Regions from separate parts of the Klebsiella sp. A52 genome, predicted to be linked through region 3. Evidence: riboswitches for the same ligand, from Rfam matches in the RefSeq annotation. Region 3 holds a riboswitch; each other region holds the start of a gene.
What was found. A riboswitch is a leader RNA that binds a small molecule or an ion and turns the genes downstream of it on or off. The one in region 3 is predicted to bind thiamine pyrophosphate.
Positions count from the first base shown of each region.

Region 1: another riboswitch for thiamine pyrophosphate. It lies ahead of thiB (thiamine ABC transporter substrate binding subunit); the one in region 3 lies ahead of tenA (thiaminase II).
Region 2: another riboswitch for thiamine pyrophosphate. It lies ahead of thiC (phosphomethylpyrimidine synthase ThiC); the one in region 3 lies ahead of tenA (thiaminase II).
Region 4: another riboswitch for thiamine pyrophosphate. It lies ahead of thiM (hydroxyethylthiazole kinase); the one in region 3 lies ahead of tenA (thiaminase II).

Region 1 covers NZ_CP074437.1:482,480-487,330, reverse strand. The annotation lists gene thiQ (thiamine ABC transporter ATP-binding protein ThiQ) at 1-159, opposite strand, end outside; gene thiP (thiamine/thiamine pyrophosphate ABC transporter permease ThiP) at 143-1,753, opposite strand; gene thiB (thiamine ABC transporter substrate binding subunit) at 1,729-2,712, opposite strand; TPP riboswitch at 2,744-2,963, opposite strand; gene sgrR (HTH-type transcriptional regulator SgrR) at 3,001-4,656, opposite strand; gene sgrT (glucose uptake inhibitor SgrT) at 4,744-4,851, shown strand, end outside.
Region 2 covers NZ_CP074437.1:1,077,616-1,082,466, reverse strand. The annotation lists gene thiC (phosphomethylpyrimidine synthase ThiC) at 1-1,621, opposite strand, end outside; TPP riboswitch at 1,711-1,835, opposite strand; gene KGA69_RS05015 (Rsd/AlgQ family anti-sigma factor) at 1,888-2,385, opposite strand; gene nudC (NAD(+) diphosphatase) at 2,476-3,249, shown strand; gene hemE (uroporphyrinogen decarboxylase) at 3,290-4,354, shown strand; gene nfi (deoxyribonuclease V) at 4,367-4,851, shown strand, end outside.
Region 3 covers NZ_CP074437.1:3,814,868-3,819,718, forward strand. The annotation lists gene KGA69_RS17960 (ABC transporter substrate-binding protein) at 1-61, opposite strand, end outside; gene KGA69_RS17965 (ABC transporter permease) at 89-829, opposite strand; gene KGA69_RS17970 (ABC transporter ATP-binding protein) at 826-1,551, opposite strand; gene tenA (thiaminase II) at 1,548-2,243, opposite strand; TPP riboswitch at 2,311-2,414, opposite strand; gene KGA69_RS17980 (BamA/TamA family outer membrane protein) at 2,672-3,796, shown strand; gene KGA69_RS17985 (hypothetical protein) at 3,812-4,765, shown strand; gene KGA69_RS17990 (DUF4056 domain-containing protein) at 4,832-4,851, shown strand, end outside.
Region 4 covers NZ_CP074437.1:3,039,731-3,044,581, reverse strand. The annotation lists gene fbaB (class I fructose-bisphosphate aldolase) at 1-860, opposite strand, end outside; gene thiD (bifunctional hydroxymethylpyrimidine kinase/phosphomethylpyrimidine kinase) at 1,009-1,809, opposite strand; gene thiM (hydroxyethylthiazole kinase) at 1,806-2,579, opposite strand; TPP riboswitch at 2,614-2,710, opposite strand; gene KGA69_RS14390 (DUF1493 family protein) at 2,814-3,131, opposite strand; gene KGA69_RS14385 (STM2901 family protein) at 3,131-3,592, opposite strand; gene KGA69_RS14380 (hypothetical protein) at 3,900-4,325, shown strand; gene KGA69_RS14375 (alkyl/aryl-sulfatase) at 4,610-4,851, shown strand, end outside.

The DNA of each region.
Region 1 (4,851 bases), 1.7 Mb from region 3:
GCTGGCCGGCGGCAGAAAACCGGCGATCAGATTCAGCAGCGTGCTTTTGCCGGCGCCGCTGGGACCGAGCACGGCGATGCGTTCTCCGCGCTCGACGCTGAGCGTAAAGCGCATCGGCAAATGCTGATACAGCCAGGTGACATCATTGAGTTTTAGCATCGCGTCCCGGTAGTTTCTCGATCAAGGTAAAAAGGATAAAGCACAGCAACAGTAGCAGGAGCGCGGTGACCGCGCCGTCCTGGCTGCGGTAGGAGCCTATTTGTTGATACAAATAGAAAGGCAGCGTGCGGAAGGATTCATTGCCGAACAGCGCCACCACGCCGAAGTCGCCGATAGACAGCACGCAGGCGAAAGCCAAAGCCTGCGCCAGCGGCCGTTTCAGCGCCCGTAGCTCCACTACCCGCAGCCGGTTAAAACCTTGTAGCCCCAACGACTGACACAAAGCGCCGTAGCGGGCGGCAATATCGCGCATCGGGTTTTCCAGCACCTTCAGGGCATAGGGGATTGCCATCAGCGCGTTGGTAAAGATGACGATGCCGTCGGCGGATTCCGGCAGGCCGACGCTGTTATTGAGCAGCAGGAAAAATCCGGTTGCCAGCACAATCCCCGGCATGGCGAGGATGAGCATGCCGCTGAGCTCCAGCGTCTGCCCGGCCAGCGGCAGATTGCGGGCCCGCAGTTCGCGGCTGCTCCATAGCAGCATCATGGTCAGGATAACGCTAAGCAGACCGGCGGCGAGGGCGATACGCAGCGAGGTCCACAGCGCCTGCCATAGCGCGGCTTGGCCGAGCACCTTCGGCAGATTGACGTTGAGGCCATCGACGATTACCGCTAACAGCGGCGGCAGCAACAACAATAGAGCAAGCGCGATCAGCGCGCAATCGCACAGGCGGCTATGCAGACGGTCATCGGGGTCGCGCCAGCCCTGCAGTTGGTTGGCGCCGATCGCCACGGCTTTGCTCAGGCGCTGGCTCAGCAGCACCAGCCCAAGACAGCAGACCATTTGAATAATCGCTAATAGCGCCGCCCGCGCCGGGTCGTAATCAAAGCTTAGCGCCTGATAGATAGCCAGCTCAATGGTGGTGGCCCGCGGCCCGCCGCCAAGTGACAGCACGGTGGCGAAGCTTGCGAAGCACAACATAAAAATCAGCGTAGCCACCGGCAGGATCTGCCGACGCAGCCACGGCCATTCCACAAGGCGGAAGAAGACGAAACCGCGCATGCCGAGCTGTGCGGCGATCTGCCGCTGTTCGCCGGGAATGTTTTCCAGCGCCTGCAGCAGCAGGCGGGTCGCCATCGGCATATTAAAAAACACATGGGCCAACAGGATGCCCTGTAAGCCGTATGGTGAGAAATCCCATTGCCAGCCGAGGGCGTGGAACAGCGCGGCGAGCCACCCCTGGCGGCCATAGACGCTGAGGATGCCGAACACCGCCACCAGAACCGGCAGGATCAACGTCATCGCGCACAGGCGCAGCAGCAGCGTGCGCCCCGGAAAGCGGCGGCGATACAGGGCGCGGGCAAGGAATATCGCCGGCACCACCGAAAATAGCGCCGACAAAAAAGCCTGCCAGAAAGAGAAACGAACGACGTGCCAGAGATAGCTATCGCTGAGGATCGTCTGCCAGGGGGCCTGCGGCGCTTCCAGCCACAGCGCCAGAAACGCCGCCAGCGCCACGATGACCAGTAAGCAGGCCGCCGCGGCGCCGGGGATCAGCCAGCCGAAACTTAGCGGCTGACGGCGCGTTGCCATGAACCGATCCAGTTTTGACGTTCAGCGGCGACCTGCTGCGGGGTGAACTGCAGCGTGGTTTGCGGTTTGGTTAGCTTATTGAAGTCGGCCGGCAGCGCGACCTGAGTTACCGGGTACATCCAGTTGCCGGTGGGGATCGCGTTCTGGAAGCCAGGCGAGACCATAAATTTCAGGAACTTCTCCGCCAGTTCCGGCTGCTTGCTGGCGGCGGTACGCGCGGCGACTTCAACCTGCAGATAGTGGCCTTCGGTAAAGTCCGCCGCCGCATAATTATCTTTTTTCTCTTCGATGAGGTGATAAGCCGGCGAGGTGGTATAGCTCAACACCAGGTCGCTTTCGCCTTTCAGGAACAGGCCGTAGGCTTCGCTCCAGCCCTTGGTGACGGTGACGGTTTTGGCCGCCAGCTTCTGCCAGGCTTCCGGCGCCTTATCGCCATACACCTTTTGCATCCACAGCAGCAGGCCGAGCCCCGGCGTACTGGTGCGCGGGTCTTCATAAATCACGCGCCATTTCTGCGGGCTCTCGACCAGCTCTTTCAGGCTTTTCGGCGGGTTTTTCAGCTTGTTTTTGTCATACACGAAGGCGAAGTAGCCGTAGTCGTAAGGCACGAAAGTATCGTTATCCCAGCCGCCGGGTACGGTGACTGCGCTGGCCGGCACGCCGCTTTTGGCAAACAGTTTGCTCTGCGCCGCCGCTGCCAGCAAATTGTTATCAAGGCCAAGCACGACATCGGCTTTGCTGTTTTTGCCTTCCATTCGCAGCCGGTTAAGCAGCGAGACGCCATCTTCGAGGGCGACATATTTCAGTTCGCAGCCGCAATCGGCCTCAAATGCCTTTTTAACCGCCGGGCCAGGACCCCAGTCGGCAGAGAATGAATCGTAGGTGTATACGGTCAGGACCGGTTTAGCAAAGACCGGGGCGGCGACCAGCGCCAGCAGGGGAAGCAGTTTTTTCAACACTTTGCACCTCAGTATATGGGGAGGCAAAGGATTTTGAGTAGGCCTCAAATCCCTTCGCCGGCGTTATCCGGATCAGGTTCGACGGGTATTTTCTCAGCCCATACGCTTCATCCTTCAAGCCGCATCTGCGTTAGCTCCGCGCGTTCACCCCAGTCACATAGTTATCTATGCTCCAGGGGATTCACCCGCTTGCTGCCTTGATGCAACTTGAATGATATTGCGTATGTTTATTAGCACCCCGTTGAGAACGGCGATAGTGTAATGATTTTGTTAGTTGACGCAAAGCATTCAGGGCTCCGGCGGGGCGAACCACGCCGATTTAAAGTCAAACCAGCCGAGAGTGTTCATGCGCACGCCGCGCATGCTGCGCTGGCCCTGAAGCATTAGCCAGTGGTGGATCAGCGGGACAATATGCTGTTTCTCCAGCAGTTGCTGGCTCCAGGTCGCCGGGTTGAACTCGCCTGCGCGCCAGCGGTTGGCGTCTGCCTCCCAGTCGATGGGAATACAGTGATGTATGAGCGGCACTTCATATAAATAGGCGAACAGGGAGAAATCTATTGGCAGCGTAAAGTTGACGCTGTTTAGCCAGATATCGCTCACCGTTTCGCCGCGATGCCAGTCATCGTACTCCAGCTCCTGAATGTTCAGCTTTACCTGATGTTCCGCCAGCAGCGCCCGCATGATCCCGCCAATGACCCGATGTTCCACGTGATCGCGATAGTAGGTGAGGGTAACTGACTCGAGGCCGACTGGTTTTTCACAGGCATGGCTGCGGGCGTGGTGCCAGCGCGGCAGCAGACCGTAGGCCGGAAACCAGTTGCCTTGATAGTGTTCGCCGGCGTGATACAGCAGGTTGGCGGGCTGGAACAGATAACTTAACCAGCGGCGCACGTCATCATTGCCGCCCAGCGGGCTGCGGCTATCAAAGAGCAGGTAATAGCACCCCTCTTCCAGGCGGCTCTCTACGGCTTTTTCGCTTTCGGTATTGCCCTGCAGGGTTAAACCGCCGTTGGGTTCTTCGCTAATTTCCGGCAGCACCCAGACGTTAACCTCATCGATTAGCGCCCGGTAGCCGAAATATTCTTCGAAGGCATGGATTTTCAACTGATTTTGATTATTGCGCGCGACCGCGTAAGGGCCGGTACCGACGGGGAGACTGGAAAAATTATCCATCGTGCGCCATTCCTGCGGCAGCACCATTGCCGGGACCTGCCCTAACAGCCAGGGCAGCCAGCGGTCCGGCTGGCTGAGGTGAATATCCAGCGTCCAGGCGGTCGGCGAGACGATGCGCTCAATATGGGAAAATAGCGGCAGTTCGCTGCTGCGCTGTAGCGAAGAGATAACGTCGGCCATCTCCAGCTCGCGGCCATGATGGAAATGAATGCCGGGACGCAGGAAAAAGCGCCAGTGATTAGGCGAAATTTGTTGCCAGTGGTGGGCAATATCGGCCTCCAGTTCCCCATTTTCCTCATTTACCCGCGTCAAAGCGCTAAAAATTTGCCGCGCGATGTGGGTCTCCGAACGGCGCAACGCGCTGCCGGGCAGCAGATTCTTCATCGGCCGATAGTAGAGCACGCGCAGGATGTGGCGCCCCTGGCGGAAGCTGCGTCCCAGATGGGAGATCAACATTTGCCTGACCGCCGTTTTATCACCTACCAGTTGTACCAGCTGATCGATGCGATCCTGCTCCAGCAGATCTTCGGCGCGCTGCTGCTGTAGCGCCAGACCGGTATAAAGGAAGGTCAACCTGGAGCGCTTGCCACGCCCGGCTTCGGATTCCCAGGCAAGCCAGCCGCGCGCTTCCATCAGATTGAGCAAGGTGCGCATATGGCGGCGCGAACAACTGAGCATTTCCGCCAGTTCGTTGAGGGTGGTCTGTTGCGACCTGCCATCGCAGCATTGCCACAGGCGGATGAACTGTTGTTGCAGACGGCTGGAAGGCATAAAAGAGGAACTCCTGACGAAAACTCAGCAATTTATGAGTTCCTATATTAAGCCAATAATGAACCTCGATGAAGTAAGGAGATGAATATGACGAGGTCAACCACTAAGCAGTTCTATCAACGGTACTTTTCTGCGACGCAGGGCGCGTCCTGGCTGGCCCGCCAGTTAGCAGGAAGGCAGCAGAAAATGCTGGAG
Region 2 (4,851 bases), 2.3 Mb from region 3:
ACATCGCGTTGTCGCGGATCTGCGCGCCGGGGTGGCCTTTAGCGAGGTCGGCGGCGTGGGCGGCGATTTTGTAGGTAATGAGTCCCTGTTTCACATCCTCTTTGTTGGGCAAGCCGAGATGTTCTTTTGGCGTGACGTAGCACAGCATGGCGCAGCCAAACCAGCCAATCATTGCCGCGCCGATACCGGAAGTGAAATGGTCATAGCCCGGCGCGATGTCGGTGGTGAGCGGCCCCAACGTGTAGAACGGCGCTTCGTGGCAGTGCTCCAGTTCTTCGGTCATATTGCGGCGAATCATCTGCATCGGCACGTGGCCGGGGCCTTCAATCATCACTTGAACGTCATACTCCCAGGCGATTTTAGTCAGCTCGCCCAGCGTATGCAGCTCGGCGAACTGCGCCTCGTCGTTGGCATCCTGAATCGAGCCGGGGCGCAGACCATCGCCGAGGGACAGCGACACGTCATAGGCGGCGCAGATTTCACAGATTTCGCGGAAGTGCTGGTAGAGGAAGTTTTCCTGATGATGCGACAGGCACCACTTGGCCATGATAGAACCGCCGCGCGAGACGATACCGGTCAACCGCTTCGCGGTCATCGGCACATAGCGCAGCAGCACCCCGGCATGAATCGTGAAGTAGTCGACGCCCTGTTCGGCCTGTTCCAGCAGGGTATCGCGGAAGGCTTCCCAGGTCAGGTTCTCGGCAATGCCGTTAACTTTCTCCAGCGCCTGGTAAATCGGGACGGTACCAATCGGCACCGGGCTGTTGCGCAGGATCCATTCGCGGGTCTCGTGGATATAGCGGCCGGTGGAGAGGTCCATTACCGTGTCGGCGCCCCAGCGGGTTGACCAGACCAGCTTCTCGACCTCTTCTTCGATGGAAGAGGTCACCGCCGAGTTGCCGATATTGGCATTCACTTTCACCAGGAAGTTGCGGCCGATAATCATCGGTTCGGATTCCGGGTGATTGATATTGGCCGGGATGATGGCTCGCCCGGCAGCGACTTCATCGCGGACGAACTCGGCGGTAATGTTGTCCGGCAGGCGGGCGCCAAAGCCTTCTCCGGCATGCTGCTGGCGCAGCACCTCGCTGCGGATACGCTCACGGCCCATGTTTTCGCGAATGGCGATGAATTCCATCTCCGGGGTGACGATCCCCTGGCGGGCGTAGTGTAGTTGCGTCACGCATTTGCCGGCGACGGCGCGTTTAGGCGTCAGCAGGCCGCCAAAGCGCAGTTCATCGAGGCCATCGTCGGCCAGCCGCGCTTTAGTGTATGCCGAGCTGCGTTCGCTGAGCGGCGCGCAGTCGTTACGTGCGTCGATCCACCGCTGGCGTAGTTTTGTCAGTCCCTGGCGGACATCGATGTTGATCTCCGGGTCGCCGTAAGGCCCGGAGGTGTCGTACACCGGTATTGGTTCGTTGGCTTCGTATTGGGGGTTATCGTTATCACCGCCGATGAGCGTCGGGCTGAGCTGGATTTCACGCATCGGGACGCGGATATCAGCCTGTGAGCCTTGAATGTAAATGCGGCGCGAATTGGGAAAAGCGGTGCCTTCCAGCGTATCGATGAATCGCTGCGCGTGTTCGCGTTGTTCCCGGCGGGTCAGTTTGGTAGTAGACATAGCGCATTCCAGTTACAAAAAAAGGAGATGGCTTGTCAGACGACGGATGGAGTAACAGATGCGACCAACCCGTAACGGGCAGGTGCGACCAGCAGTTTACTCTTGTTCCCTTCGCAGGTATTAGCCTGATCAGGTTCCGCGGATCCCGAATAAACGGTCTCAGCCTTTTCCACTTCAGCTTTCGTGTGGAAAATAGGCACTCCGACAAGATGAAATCCCTCCGCAGAGGGATAATGTATGTAAATTACTCGTTAACGGTTCACAACTCAAGCGGTCGGCGCGATATTGTCGCCAACGCTGTCTTTCCGATCGTGAGCGACGACCAGCGCCAGCAGCTTGTCCTCAAGCGCGAAGCGTGCCTCCAGCGACTCGCCGATATCCGACAGCGCCTGCTGAAATTCGAGATAGTTATCATGATCGATGGCGTTTTCGAGGCAGGTATCGTAGTAGTCCATCATCTGCTGGGTATTGGCTTCCAGCTGCGGGTAGATTTTGGTAGCGGCTAAAAGAGGGGTACTCCCTTCCATTTCTCCGATAATACGTTCATAAATATTAAAATGACCGGATGAGAGGTAATCCACCAGGCTTTGGCAAAAGTCATCCAGCGCCTTTTCATTAAGCCGCATAAAGGACTCTTTGCCGGGTTTCAGGCCAACCAGGTTGTAGTAAGCCACGAGCAAATGCTTACGCACAAGCAGCCAGCGATCGACCAGTTTGTTATTGCCTCCAACACGTTCCGTCAGGTTTTCCAGCTGGTTTAACATGATTGACTCCGCAAGATTAAAAATAACGTTGCTCAGCAAATGTAAATATAATGTTAAAAGTGCCAGTAAAACGAAGGTAGCGCAATAGATATGGATCGTATTATTGAAAAATTAGATCGCGGCTGGTGGATCGTCAGTCACGAACAAAAATTATGGCTTCCCGCAGGGGAATTACCACATGGCGAAGCGGTAAATTTTGATCTTGTCGGTGAACGCGCGCTACATCTCGGCGAGTGGCAAGGCGAAGCGGTGTGGCTGGTGCGTCAGGATCGTCGGCGTGATATGGGATCGCTGCGCCAGGTATTGGATCAGGATCCTGGGCTTTTCCAGTTAGCAGGGCGCGGGATCCAGTTGGCCGAGTTTTATCGATCGCATAAATTCTGCGGCTACTGCGGCCACCCGATGCATGTCAGTAAAACCGAGTGGGCGATGCTGTGCGGCCACTGCCGCGAGCGCTATTATCCGCAAATTGCCCCCTGCATTATCGTCGCCATTCGTCGCGACGATTCAATTCTGCTGGCGCAGCATACCCGCCATCGTAATGGTGTCCATACGGTGTTGGCCGGGTTTGTCGAAGTGGGTGAAACCCTTGAGCAGGCGGTCGCCCGCGAAGTGATGGAAGAGAGCGGCATTAAGGTGAAAAACCTGCGCTATGTGACCTCCCAACCGTGGCCCTTCCCGCAATCATTGATGACCGCCTTTATGGCTGAATACGATAGCGGCGATATTGTCGTGGATAAGAAAGAGTTGCTGAGCGCAGAGTGGTATCGCTATGACGATTTGCCGCTACTGCCGCCGCCGGGCACGGTGGCGCGACGCCTGATCGAAGATACGGTGGCGATGTGTCGGGCAGAGTACGAGTGACATGTTACACTGGGCGCATCAACGCTAAAGGAATGTAAAAATGACCGAACTGAAAAACGATCGTTACCTGCGCGCGCTGCTGCGCCAGCCGGTTGATGTCACCCCGGTGTGGATGATGCGCCAGGCGGGCCGCTATCTCCCGGAATACAAAGCCACCCGCGCGCAAGCGGGCGATTTCATGTCGCTGTGTAAAAATGCCGAGCTGGCCTGCGAAGTAACGCTACAGCCGCTGCGCCGTTACCCGCTGGATGCGGCGATCCTCTTTTCGGACATCCTGACGATTCCGGATGCGATGGGGCTGGGGCTGTACTTTGAAGCTGGCGAAGGCCCGCGCTTCACCTCGCCGGTGAAATGCAAAGCCGACGTCGACAAACTGCCGGTGCCGGACCCGGAACAAGAATTAGGCTACGTGATGAACGCCGTGCGCACCATTCGCCGTGAACTGAAAGGCGAAGTGCCGCTGATTGGTTTTTCCGGCAGCCCATGGACGCTGGCGACCTACATGGTTGAAGGCGGCAGCAGCAAAGCCTTTACCGTCATCAAAAAGATGATGTACGCCGAACCGCAGGCGCTGCACGCGCTGCTGGACAAGCTGGCGAAAAGCGTCACCCTGTATCTGAACGCGCAGATCAAAGCGGGCGCGCAGTCGGTGATGATTTTCGACACCTGGGGCGGCGTGTTGACCGGCCGCGACTATCAGCAGTTCTCGCTCTACTACATGCATAAAATCGTCGATGGCCTGCTGCGGGAAAACGAAGGTCGTCGCGTACCGGTGACGCTGTTCACCAAAGGCGGCGGACAATGGCTGGAAGCGATGGCGGAGACCGGCTGCGATGCGCTGGGTCTCGACTGGACTACCGATATTGCCGACGCTCGCCGTCGCGTAGGTCACAAAGTGGCGCTGCAGGGCAATATGGACCCGTCGATGCTTTATGCGCCTGCCGCCCGTATTGAAGACGAAGTGGCGAACATTCTCGCCGGCTTCGGCCAGGGCGAAGGCCATGTCTTTAACCTTGGTCACGGCATCCATCAGGACGTCGACCCACAGCATGCAGGAGTCTTTGTTGAGGCGGTGCATCGTCTCTCCGCGCAATATCACCAATAGGAGATAAGCATGATGGATTTAGCTGCGCTACGAACCCAACAGCAATCTTTAGCCGCGTCGGTAGAACGTGCGGACCGATTGGATCGCGACCCGCCGGTGCTGATCGGCGGCGCCGATGTGGGGTTTGAGCAGGAAGGGGACATTACCCGCGCTGCGATGGTGCTGCTAACTTATCCGGGCCTTGAGCTGGTGGAGTATCAGGTGGCGCGCGTCGCCACCACGATGCCGTACATCCCCGGCTTTCTCTCCTTTCGCGAGACCCCCGCGCTGCTGGCGGCGTGGCAACAGCTATCGCAAAAGCCCGATCTGTTGTTCGTCGACGGCCACGGTATTTCACATCCCCGGCGGCTTGGCGTCGCCAGCCATTTTGGCCTGATGGTTGATGTGCCAACGATTGGCGTAGCGAAAAAACGCTTATGCGGGAAGTTTGAACCGCTCGGCGCCGAGCCCGGCGCGCTGGCGCCATTAATCGACAAGGGCGATCAGCTGGCCTGGGT
Region 3 (4,851 bases):
CATTTGCCGATGCCTGACCGGAAACCAGCAGAGTGAGGCCGGCCAACAGAGGTATACGCATATCTCTTCCTTATTATCTGTTGATAAGTTATTCCGGCGACCAGTCGATCAGCCGGTGCAAAAAGGCGTCGACCGCCAACCACAGCGCGATGGTCAGCAGCACTAAAATGAACAAGGCGGCGAAGCAGATATCGGTTTGCAGGCGGGCATTGGCATTCAGCATTACGTAGCCAAGCCCCTCGGCGGAGCCGACCCATTCGCCAATAATCGCGCCAATGGGGGCGACGGCGGCGGCCATCCGCAGGCCGGAACCTAGCGCGGGTAGCGCCGCCATGAGTCGGACATGGCGCAATTGAGCGCCAAAGGAGGCGCCCATGGTGCGGGCCAGATCGAGATAGTCGCGATTGACCCGTTGCAGACCATCAAAGAAAGCCGAGGTAACGGGGAAGAAAATAACCAGCACCGCCATCATGACCTTGGCGCTCATACCAAAACCAAACCACAGCACCAGTAGCGGCGCGAGGGCGAAGACCGGAATGGCCTGGCTGGTCAGTACCAGCGGCATTACCCACCGCTGTAATCGCGGCGACATGGTCATACAAAGCGCCAGCACCATACCGAGCGCGACGCCGAGCGCCATTCCGCTGAGAATTTCGCTCAGGGTGACCAGGGTGTGGCTGGCCAGATAACTACGGTTATTCCACAGCGCTTCAGCGACCGCCGCCGGAGAAGGCAACAAAAAGGCGGGAATGCCGCTGTAGCTCGCCAACTGCCAGAGCAACAGTAGGCCACAAAATACGCTGCACCCGCGCAGTAACTTGCCCCTCATCCGTTCGCCCTCATCAATTGCTGCAGCAGCTGCGCCTGACTTGCCAACAGCGCGCCATCATCCGGATCGCGGGGCGGAACGCCACTTAAATGATGGCTATCATCAATTTCACCATCAGGCGAGAGCACCAGCAGCCGATGGCTGAGGCGGCAGGCTTCCATCGGGTCGTGGGTAATGAGCACTACGGTTCGTCCGGTCAGTAAGCGCGCGGCCAGGCTCTGAATGCGTGTGCGGGTGAGGGTATCGAGAGCGGAAAACGGTTCATCCATCAGCACAATGGGCCGATCTTCATAGAGGGTGCGCGCCAACGCCGCGCGCTGGCGCATCCCGCCGGACAGCGCGGCAGGGCGTTCATCAGCGCAGGAGGCCAGTCCTACCTGCTCAAGAAGCTCGTTGACGCGGGCGTTGTCGACCTTCTCACCGCGCAGCCTGGCGCCGAGGGCGACATTTTCCCGCACATTAAGCCACGGATAGAGCAGATCTTTTTGACCCATCCACGCCAGTCGCGTAGTGACGGGAAGGCCATCGCTGGCGATGACGGTTCCGCGGGTTGGCGCCGCCAGCCCGGCGATAATACGCAACAGGCTGGTTTTGCCCGCGCCGCTGGCGCCAAGGAGCGACACCCATTGCCCGGCGGCAATATCAAAGGCGAGATCGCGAAAGATAGTCCGTGTGCCAAAGCGCAGGCATAAATCGCGAACGTGAATGCCTGGCGCCATCACGCCTGGACCTGCCCGGCGGCATTCAGACCCATCTGCCAGAAATTGCCTTCCAGCCGGGTAGCGGTAGTAAATATGTCGCTCAGTCCGGCGAACCGTGATTCCGCGCCGCGCTGTTGCCAGAGGGTTTCCAGCAGGCCGATCGCCGCGTTGACGCCCTGAAGATAGCTCTCGTCGCCGTAGTTGCGGATCCATGAAGCATAGGGATTATCGTGCAAGTTGGTTTGTGGGTTGTGCAGCAGACCGAGCCCGATTTCCGCGTAACCCGCAACGCAGGGCAGCAGCGCCGCCAGCAGATCCAACGCGTCGCCGGCGTGGCCGATATCCAGTACGTAGCGCGTGTAGTTGACGGTTTCCATCGCTTCGCTTTGCAGGGCCATAGCGTCTTCATTCAGCCCCCATTGCTCGCAATAGCCCACATGTAGCGGTAGCTCAGCAAGGATGGCATTCATCGAGGCGGCGGCGGCGCGCATCTCCGGCAACGTGCGAAGTTTGCTGACCAGCAGGGCGTAGCTGCGAGCGAAGTGGATCAGGAACAGATAATCCTGGGTTAGATAATGACGAAAGGCTGCCTGCGGCAGCGTACCCGCGGCTAATTGCTGGAGGAAAGGGTGCGATACATAGCGTTGCCACTCGCCACCGGCCTGCTCACGCAGTCGACCGTAAAGACCTTGGGTAAAAGCGGGAATCATCATGGGACCTCCTGAAAATAAGGGGAGATCCGGGCGTGCAGAAGTGTGAACAGGTAAAAACTGAAAACTGGCGAACATGCCGACCCGTCCCTTCGCTGGCATGACCCAGATCAGGTTCAAAGGGTTCGGTTTTTACGCCATCTCAGCCCTCACGGGACACCCCTCGGTTGCGACATGTTATACGTCATTCACTTTTTGATTACAACGGCGACAAGGTAAAAAGCGTCGATAGTAGTGACATTGTCACAATTGAGTGGTTATGTGTCAGATCGATAAACAACCTTTATCAATTTGTGTGATTAACCACGCTTTTTTATCCAAAAATAAGCAAAGTAAGGAGAGGGTAAGTTGGCGAAGAACAAGGGCTTACGATATATTTTTAGCACATTCCCTTAATATCCCCTTATGAATGCGTCAGTGCTGGAGACCGCATGAAGCTGGCAGGCCTTACTCTTTTACTGATGCTTGCCCTCGCGCCTGACGCGTCTCGTGCCGCCCAATTGTTCGATCCTGAAGATGGCATGCTTGATATGAGCCAGTATCTGCAGGATAACCCCTACGGTTTTTTGCCGGTGCCGGTAATGATCACCGAGCCGGCTATCGGCTACGGCGGCGGTCTGTTTGGTTTATTTCTGCATGGTAAAGGCTCCCGCGAGGGCGATCGTTTTATTCCACCAGCGCTAACGGGGGTCGGCGGCGGCGGGACGCAAAATGGCACCTGGTTCATCGGCGCCGCGCATCGCCATACGTGGAATCACGACCGGATTCGTTACCTGGTTGGCGCGGGCTACGCCAATGTCAATCTCGATATCTATTCGGGCGATATTGCCGGTTTTAACAAAAATGTGGCGGTGCAAACCCACACCAAAGGCTATGGCGGTCTACAAAAGCTGTTATTTCGCGTGGGGGACTCGCCGGTTTTTCTTGGCGCCTCGCAATTCTATGCACATACCGATGTGACCGCGGACAATCAGGTGATTAACAAGGTGTGGCAGCGGGTGCTGGGGGAGAAAAGCACCTCTTCGGCGTTGGGCGTAGTGGCGGAATATGACACCACCGATAATTTTTTCTACCCTAAGAAAGGGTTATCGCTACAGGGCGAGTACCGTTTTTACCGCGCTCTGCTTGGCGGCGACTATCATTACAATCAGTTGTCGCTGGATGGTAAATACTTTATCCCGCTGGCGCCGACCTTAACCCTGGCGCTGGCGGCGAATTATCAGTCGCTAACTCATCATGACAAGCACCTGACGCCAATGGCCCGGCCTTACATCGAACTGCGTGGCATCTCGCGTTTTCGCTATCAGGGCGATTATGTCGCTGTCGCCCAGACACAACTGGCCTGGCAATTTGCGCCGCGCTGGATCCTGCAGGGTTTTGTCGGCGTCGGTAGCACCGCTGACGAAGCCGGGGCGTTGTGGCAGCAAAACGAAGTGGCGTGGGGCACCGGTTTTCGTTATCTGGTCGCCCGTCAGTATGGGTTATTTACCGGCGCCGATGTCGCCTTCAGCGAACACGAACAGGCGGTCTATTTTAATGTGGGTTCCGGACTGTAAAGGTACATATAAAAAATGAGATGGAAAACAACCGTCATTACGCTGCTATTAACCTCTGGCGCCGTGTGGAATGCCTGTGCGGCGGAAAGTGACGACAGTGATAGCTACTTTCCCATCTGGGGCGACGAAGCCCGCGCCCGCGGTTATTCCATTCCGCTGCCGTTTGGCGTCAATCTCAGCTATATGAATATGCGCCAGGATATTATGGTCGACAGCATCACCTTTTCCGGACTGAAACTGGGTAACCATCCAATCCCCAGCGATATGTTCGCCATTGACGCCGGACACACGCGGGAGAAGAGCAAAACTGAGAACCTGCGTCTCGATATGTGGGTATTTCCATTCCTTAATGTCTACGGAATTTTGGGCCACACCCGCGGTTCGTCGGTGTCGAATGTGTCGGTCGATGCTGACCCGACGCAATACCGCGGTCTGGATCGCATCATCGCCGGCGCGGTGCATAACCTCAACCAAAGCGGCGAATTGCAAAACATCGATTTTGTCCTTGATTTCAAAGGTACTACCTGGGGGGGCGGGTTCACGCTGGCTGGCGGCTATGAGAACTGGTTTGCCCTCGTCGATACTAACTATACCCGCACCGATTTTGATATTCTCGACGGCAGCATCTCTGCCGTGACAGTGTCACCTCGCGTGGGTTATCGATTTGATCTACAGGGAATTTCTGGCCCTTCGCATCTCAGCGTGTGGGTTGGCAGTATGTATCAGGACGTGCAGCAGGAATTTAAAGGCAATCTTGCTGATTTGCATATGCCGCCACAGCTGCAGCCATTGATTGCCGCGGTCAATAAAGACGGCGACGGCAAGTTTGATGTCAAACAGAAACTCACTTCACCGTGGAATATGCTGATCGGCGCCCAGTACGAAATCACGCGTAACTTCAATGTGCTAACCGAATTTGGCTTTAACGAGCGCAATAGTTTCTTTGTCGCTGGCGAATACCGTTTTTGACTTAACGGCGCGTAGTCATCGGCGAGTATGATGCGCGCTGTTTTTGTGTGGTGGAGAACGCTTTTGATGCGTAAGAGTTTGTGGTG
Region 4 (4,851 bases), 780 kb from region 3:
ATCAACCCGGCACGGCCCATATAGCAGTTTGCCAGCTGATAGCGCACCAGATCGATCGGGTTATCACTGGTCAGCTTGCTGTAGACGCGATCGTCGGTATAACCGAAGTTCACCGCCTTATAGCCGCCGTTATTCTCGGCCATTTTCTGCTTCACGATATCAGCGCCGATGGTGGCGGCCAGATGGTTGGCCTGGCCGGTCAGGTCAGCGGAAACGTGGTAATCGACGCCATCTTTTTTGAATGCCGGGTTGCGCAGATAGGCCCACAGCACGGTGACCAGGCCGAGCTCGTGCGCGCGCTCGAAGGCGGCGGAGATCTCTTCAATCTGCCGACGCGACTGCTCGGAGCCAAAATAGATCGTCGCGCCAACCGCAACCGCGCCCATGTTGAACGCCTGCTCAACGCTGGCGTACAGGGTCTGGTCATACTCGGTCGGGTAGCTCAGGGTTTCGTTATGGTTGAGCTTAACGAGGAATGGAATGCGGTGCGCGTAGCGGCGCGATACCGAGGCCAGTACGCCATAGGTAGAAGCCACGCAGTTACAGCCGGCTTCGATGGCGAGTTGCACAATATTCTTCGGATCGAAGTAGAGCGGGTTGGCGGCGAATGACGCGCCCGCCGAATGCTCTACGCCCTGGTCGACCGGCAGAATGGAAAGGTACCCCGTTCCGGCCAGACGCCCGGTATTGTAGAGGGTCTGCATATTACGCAGCACCGCAGGCGGGCGGTTGTTATCCACCATCACCCGGTCGACGTAATCCGCGCCCGGTAAATAGAGTTGATCGGCTGGAATAGTCATACAACGGTGCTGTAAAAGGCTGTCGGCATCTTTGCCAAGCAACTGCGTAATATCAGTCATAGCTATCTCCCGTAAGTGCTGGCCGCAGCCAGCATGTTTTATCCCAACCCAAAAATTTTGGGCAGGTTAAGCCTGGTACCGAGTTAGCATATTTTCCAGCCGGGAGCGCATTTTTTCAGTAGATTCTGCTGTCTCGTTTCACTGCCATTTACCACCAGGCGTGGAAATGATGTACCGGGCCGATACCGTGCCCCACTTCCAGCGAATCGGCCTGCGCCAGCGCCGCCGATAGCCAACCCTTCGCTTCGGCGACGGTTTGTCCCCAATCGGCATAGCGAGGACGCAGCGCCGCCAGCGCGGCAGATAACGTACAGCCGGTACCGTGGGTATTTTTGGTCTGCACACGCGGCGCGGTAAAGCGCTGTTCGCCTTCGCGGGTGAACAGCCAGTCCGGGCTTTCGGCGTCGTCCAGATGTCCGCCCTTCATTAATACCGCCCCGCAGCCTAATGCCAACAGCGCCCTGCCCTGTTCCAGCATCTCGCGCTCGCTTTGCGCATGCGGCGCATCGAGCAGCGCCGCGGCCTCCGGCAAATTCGGGGTGATCAGTGAAACGTGCGGCAGCAGGCGCTGGCGCAGCGTCGCAATTGCCGAGTGGGATAACAGCGGATCGCCGCTTTTCGCCAGCATCACGGTATCCAGCACCACGTTGGCAATTTGATAGCGGGCAAGACGTTCCGCCACCGCTTCAACGATATCGGTTTCCGCCAGCATGCCGATTTTCGTCGTATCGATTCGCACGTCGCTAAACACCGAATCCAACTGCGCCGCCACGAAGTCCGGCTCAATGCGGTATACCGACTGCACGCCGCGGGTATTCTGCGCCACCAGCGCGGTGATCACCGAGCAGCCGTAAGCGCCGAGCGCGGAGAAGGTTTTGAGGTCGGCCTGGATCCCGGCGCCGCCGCTGGGATCGGTGCCGGCGATGGTTAAGGCGTTAATCCGCTTCATGCCGCCACCTCCGCGTATAACGCGTCGAGGAATGCCGGGATAAAACTGCCGGGACCGCCGTGTCGCGCCGCTTCACCTCCCGCCATTTTCATCAGGCCGCAGGCGGCTGCTACGTTTTGCAGCCGATCGCCGGGCATCGCGGCGCTTGCCGCCACCACCGCGGATAACGCGCAGCCGGTCCCGACCACCCGCGTCATCAGGACATCACCGCCGCTCACGGCAAGCGTGCGCTCGCCGTCGCTGATGTAATCCACCTCGCCCGTCACCGCGACCACGGTATTGAGCTTGCGCGCCAGCACCTGGGCTGCGGGTAACGCCGCGGCGGCGCTGTCGGTGGTATCGACGCCGCGCCCACCGCCGCTATTCCCCGCCAGCGCCATGATTTCCGAGGCGTTGCCGCGAATCGCCGCAGGCCGCAGTTCCAGTAGCTCGCGACAAAAATCGGTACGCAGCGTCAGCGCGCCGACGGCAACCGGATCCAGCGTCCAGGGTTTTCCCGCCTGGCGGGCGCTCTGCGCCGCCGCTCGCATCGCGTTGGCGCGCTCAGTGGTTAAGGTCCCGACATTAATCAATAGCGCATCGGCAATGGCGGCAAACTGCGCGGCTTCCGTAGGATCAATCACCATCGCCGGCGAGGCGCCAATAGCCAGCAGGACGTTAGCGGTGAAAGTCTGGACCACATCGTTGGTCATACAGTGAACAAGCGGCGAAGAGGTGCGGAAAAGCTGCTGCAGGTGCGCGATATGCGCCGGATTTAGCGGTTCATGCATGGTTTGCTCCCGCCAGATGAGGAAGCAGCGCAGACCATGCGGTCTCTGACTTCCCTACGCTGGCATTATCCAGATCAGGTGGTACGGGTATTTCTCAGCCTTCACAAAGAAGGGCACCCCGAGTCATTTGGTACAAAATGGCGACTAACGTTCCGTTAATCTCTCTTCAGGATAGTAATGCCAGCGGTAAGTCTTGTAAACGGTAAAAGCGGTATGTCTCCCGCGATATGTCCCTTAATCGTACAGCCATTCACCCGCTTTTGCGGACTCTACCAACATTTGTACTGTTAGCGGTTTAAGCGGCTTCTCTGGAGGCATGGAACCTAAAAACTCAGGTTCAAAGTAATAGATAATTTCGAAGCCATTCATTTTTACATTCCATTGTTTGAAATAGTAATCTAAAGTATCTTCTGCATCTTCCCAGATGATATTCAGCCCCCCCTTTGTTAATTCAGTATCTAACGTGACTTCTGGACGATCGCCAAAAAAACAGTATTTCTTATGGCTATGATGAGTATATATATAATCAATAATTTCTTGTTCAATGCTCATTAGAAGTATGTCCATGCAACTTTATGTTCTGGTTTAACAATCTTATTAAAATTTTCACCAGTATCAATTAGTATTGCTCTCGCATAATAAAATGCCATTGCCCACCCTATCCATGGTATGTAGCGGCCTATAACCGCGCCTAACTTATTAGTTTTCGACCAATGAAAGTCTTTCAGACCTTTACCCATAGGAGTGATCAACGAAATACCAACCGGCAAACGTACATTACTGAGTAGCTTACGAGACATTATTGAAGCAATACTCGTTCCTTTAATTGCTGTACCTGGTTTAGTTCGCGTTGGTATCCAGGGTTGTCCGGTTAAGATAGCAGTTGCGGCTGTTGCCTCAATTTCAAGATGCTGACTCATCGCATCGATGAGAATCAACAGGAATAACTCCTCTGGTTTCAGATTCCAGTATCCTTTATAGAAGTACCCACTAATTTGTTCAACAGTATCCACTTCATAATCCCTTATGATCCTTGCATAAAGCGCCATCATAATGGCTGATTGGCACACCGTCATTACTCGTCATTGTATCATCCCCGTACGCTTGCCACAGAGACGCTCTTTTCGCCGCATTGTAAACGATTACACTATTTTTTAGTTATCCGTACGGCGGTTGATGTAGATCACAATTTGCTTAATCACCCTACGACATAGTTACCACGCGTTACGAATTAAGCACGCTAACGATCCCCGGACGATCGCCGCTGTCATGAATGTTCGTCGCATGTATAAAATAATATCTACGATAAGGTCGTTAATGATGAAAGTGAAACACGTCTCGATAATACTGCTGGCACTCAGCGCAGCCATCGCGGCCGGTTGCAGTTCGCCGGCGCAGCGTATGGCCGAGTGTGAAGCCCAGGGGGTCAGTAAAGACGCCTGTTATATTGCGGAACAAAACAAACAGGCTGCGGTGAACGCCGCAGCGGAGAAGCAGGCGCTGGAAAATGCACAGGCTTTATATCCCGTGCAGAAAGCGCAATCCAGCAAAAAAGTGAAGATCTTCAATGGCATGAAGCTGGTCACAAACTCAACCGGGCTGACAGTTGATGGCAAACCCGCGGCCTTAGACGAAAGCAATGCTGACGCGAAAACCTATTCTCAGGGTTTATACGTTTTTATTGTCTACCAATCAGGAAAAATTGCCGTCATGCAGGACGGTAAATTTTTAGGCTACGCCAAATAGCGCCGCTTCCTTGTTAATTTAAAAGCGGCCTAAGAGCCGCTTTTTTCTCCCCTTCCCCGCAGTAACCGACACGTCTGACACCGCGCTAAACAAGCGACATTAATCCCATTGGATAAATCTCATTTTACCTACGAGTGAGTAGTTTTTTAACTAATGTAGTTTTTTTGTAACCATAACTTGCTCAATGTAAACAACTGGTTATAGTTCAAATAAGCGTTACAAGTTGTAACACCACGTCAGATCGGAATTAACGAGTGAATTGCCATCATGGTAAGAGGATTCCAATGAAATTGACCCCCGTAGTGAAAGGTTTAGCCATCGCCGGCTTGCTGTCATCGATCAGCTTGTCAGCATGGGCGGAAGTCGCCGCAAAAGAAGCGACCGCCGCCACCAAACAAGCCAACGACGCTCTCTATAATCAACTCCCCTTCTCAGATAACACCGATTTCACCAACGCCCATAAAGGGTTTATTGCCGCCCTGCCCACCGAGATCATTAAAGGCGAACAAGGTAACGTAGTATGGGA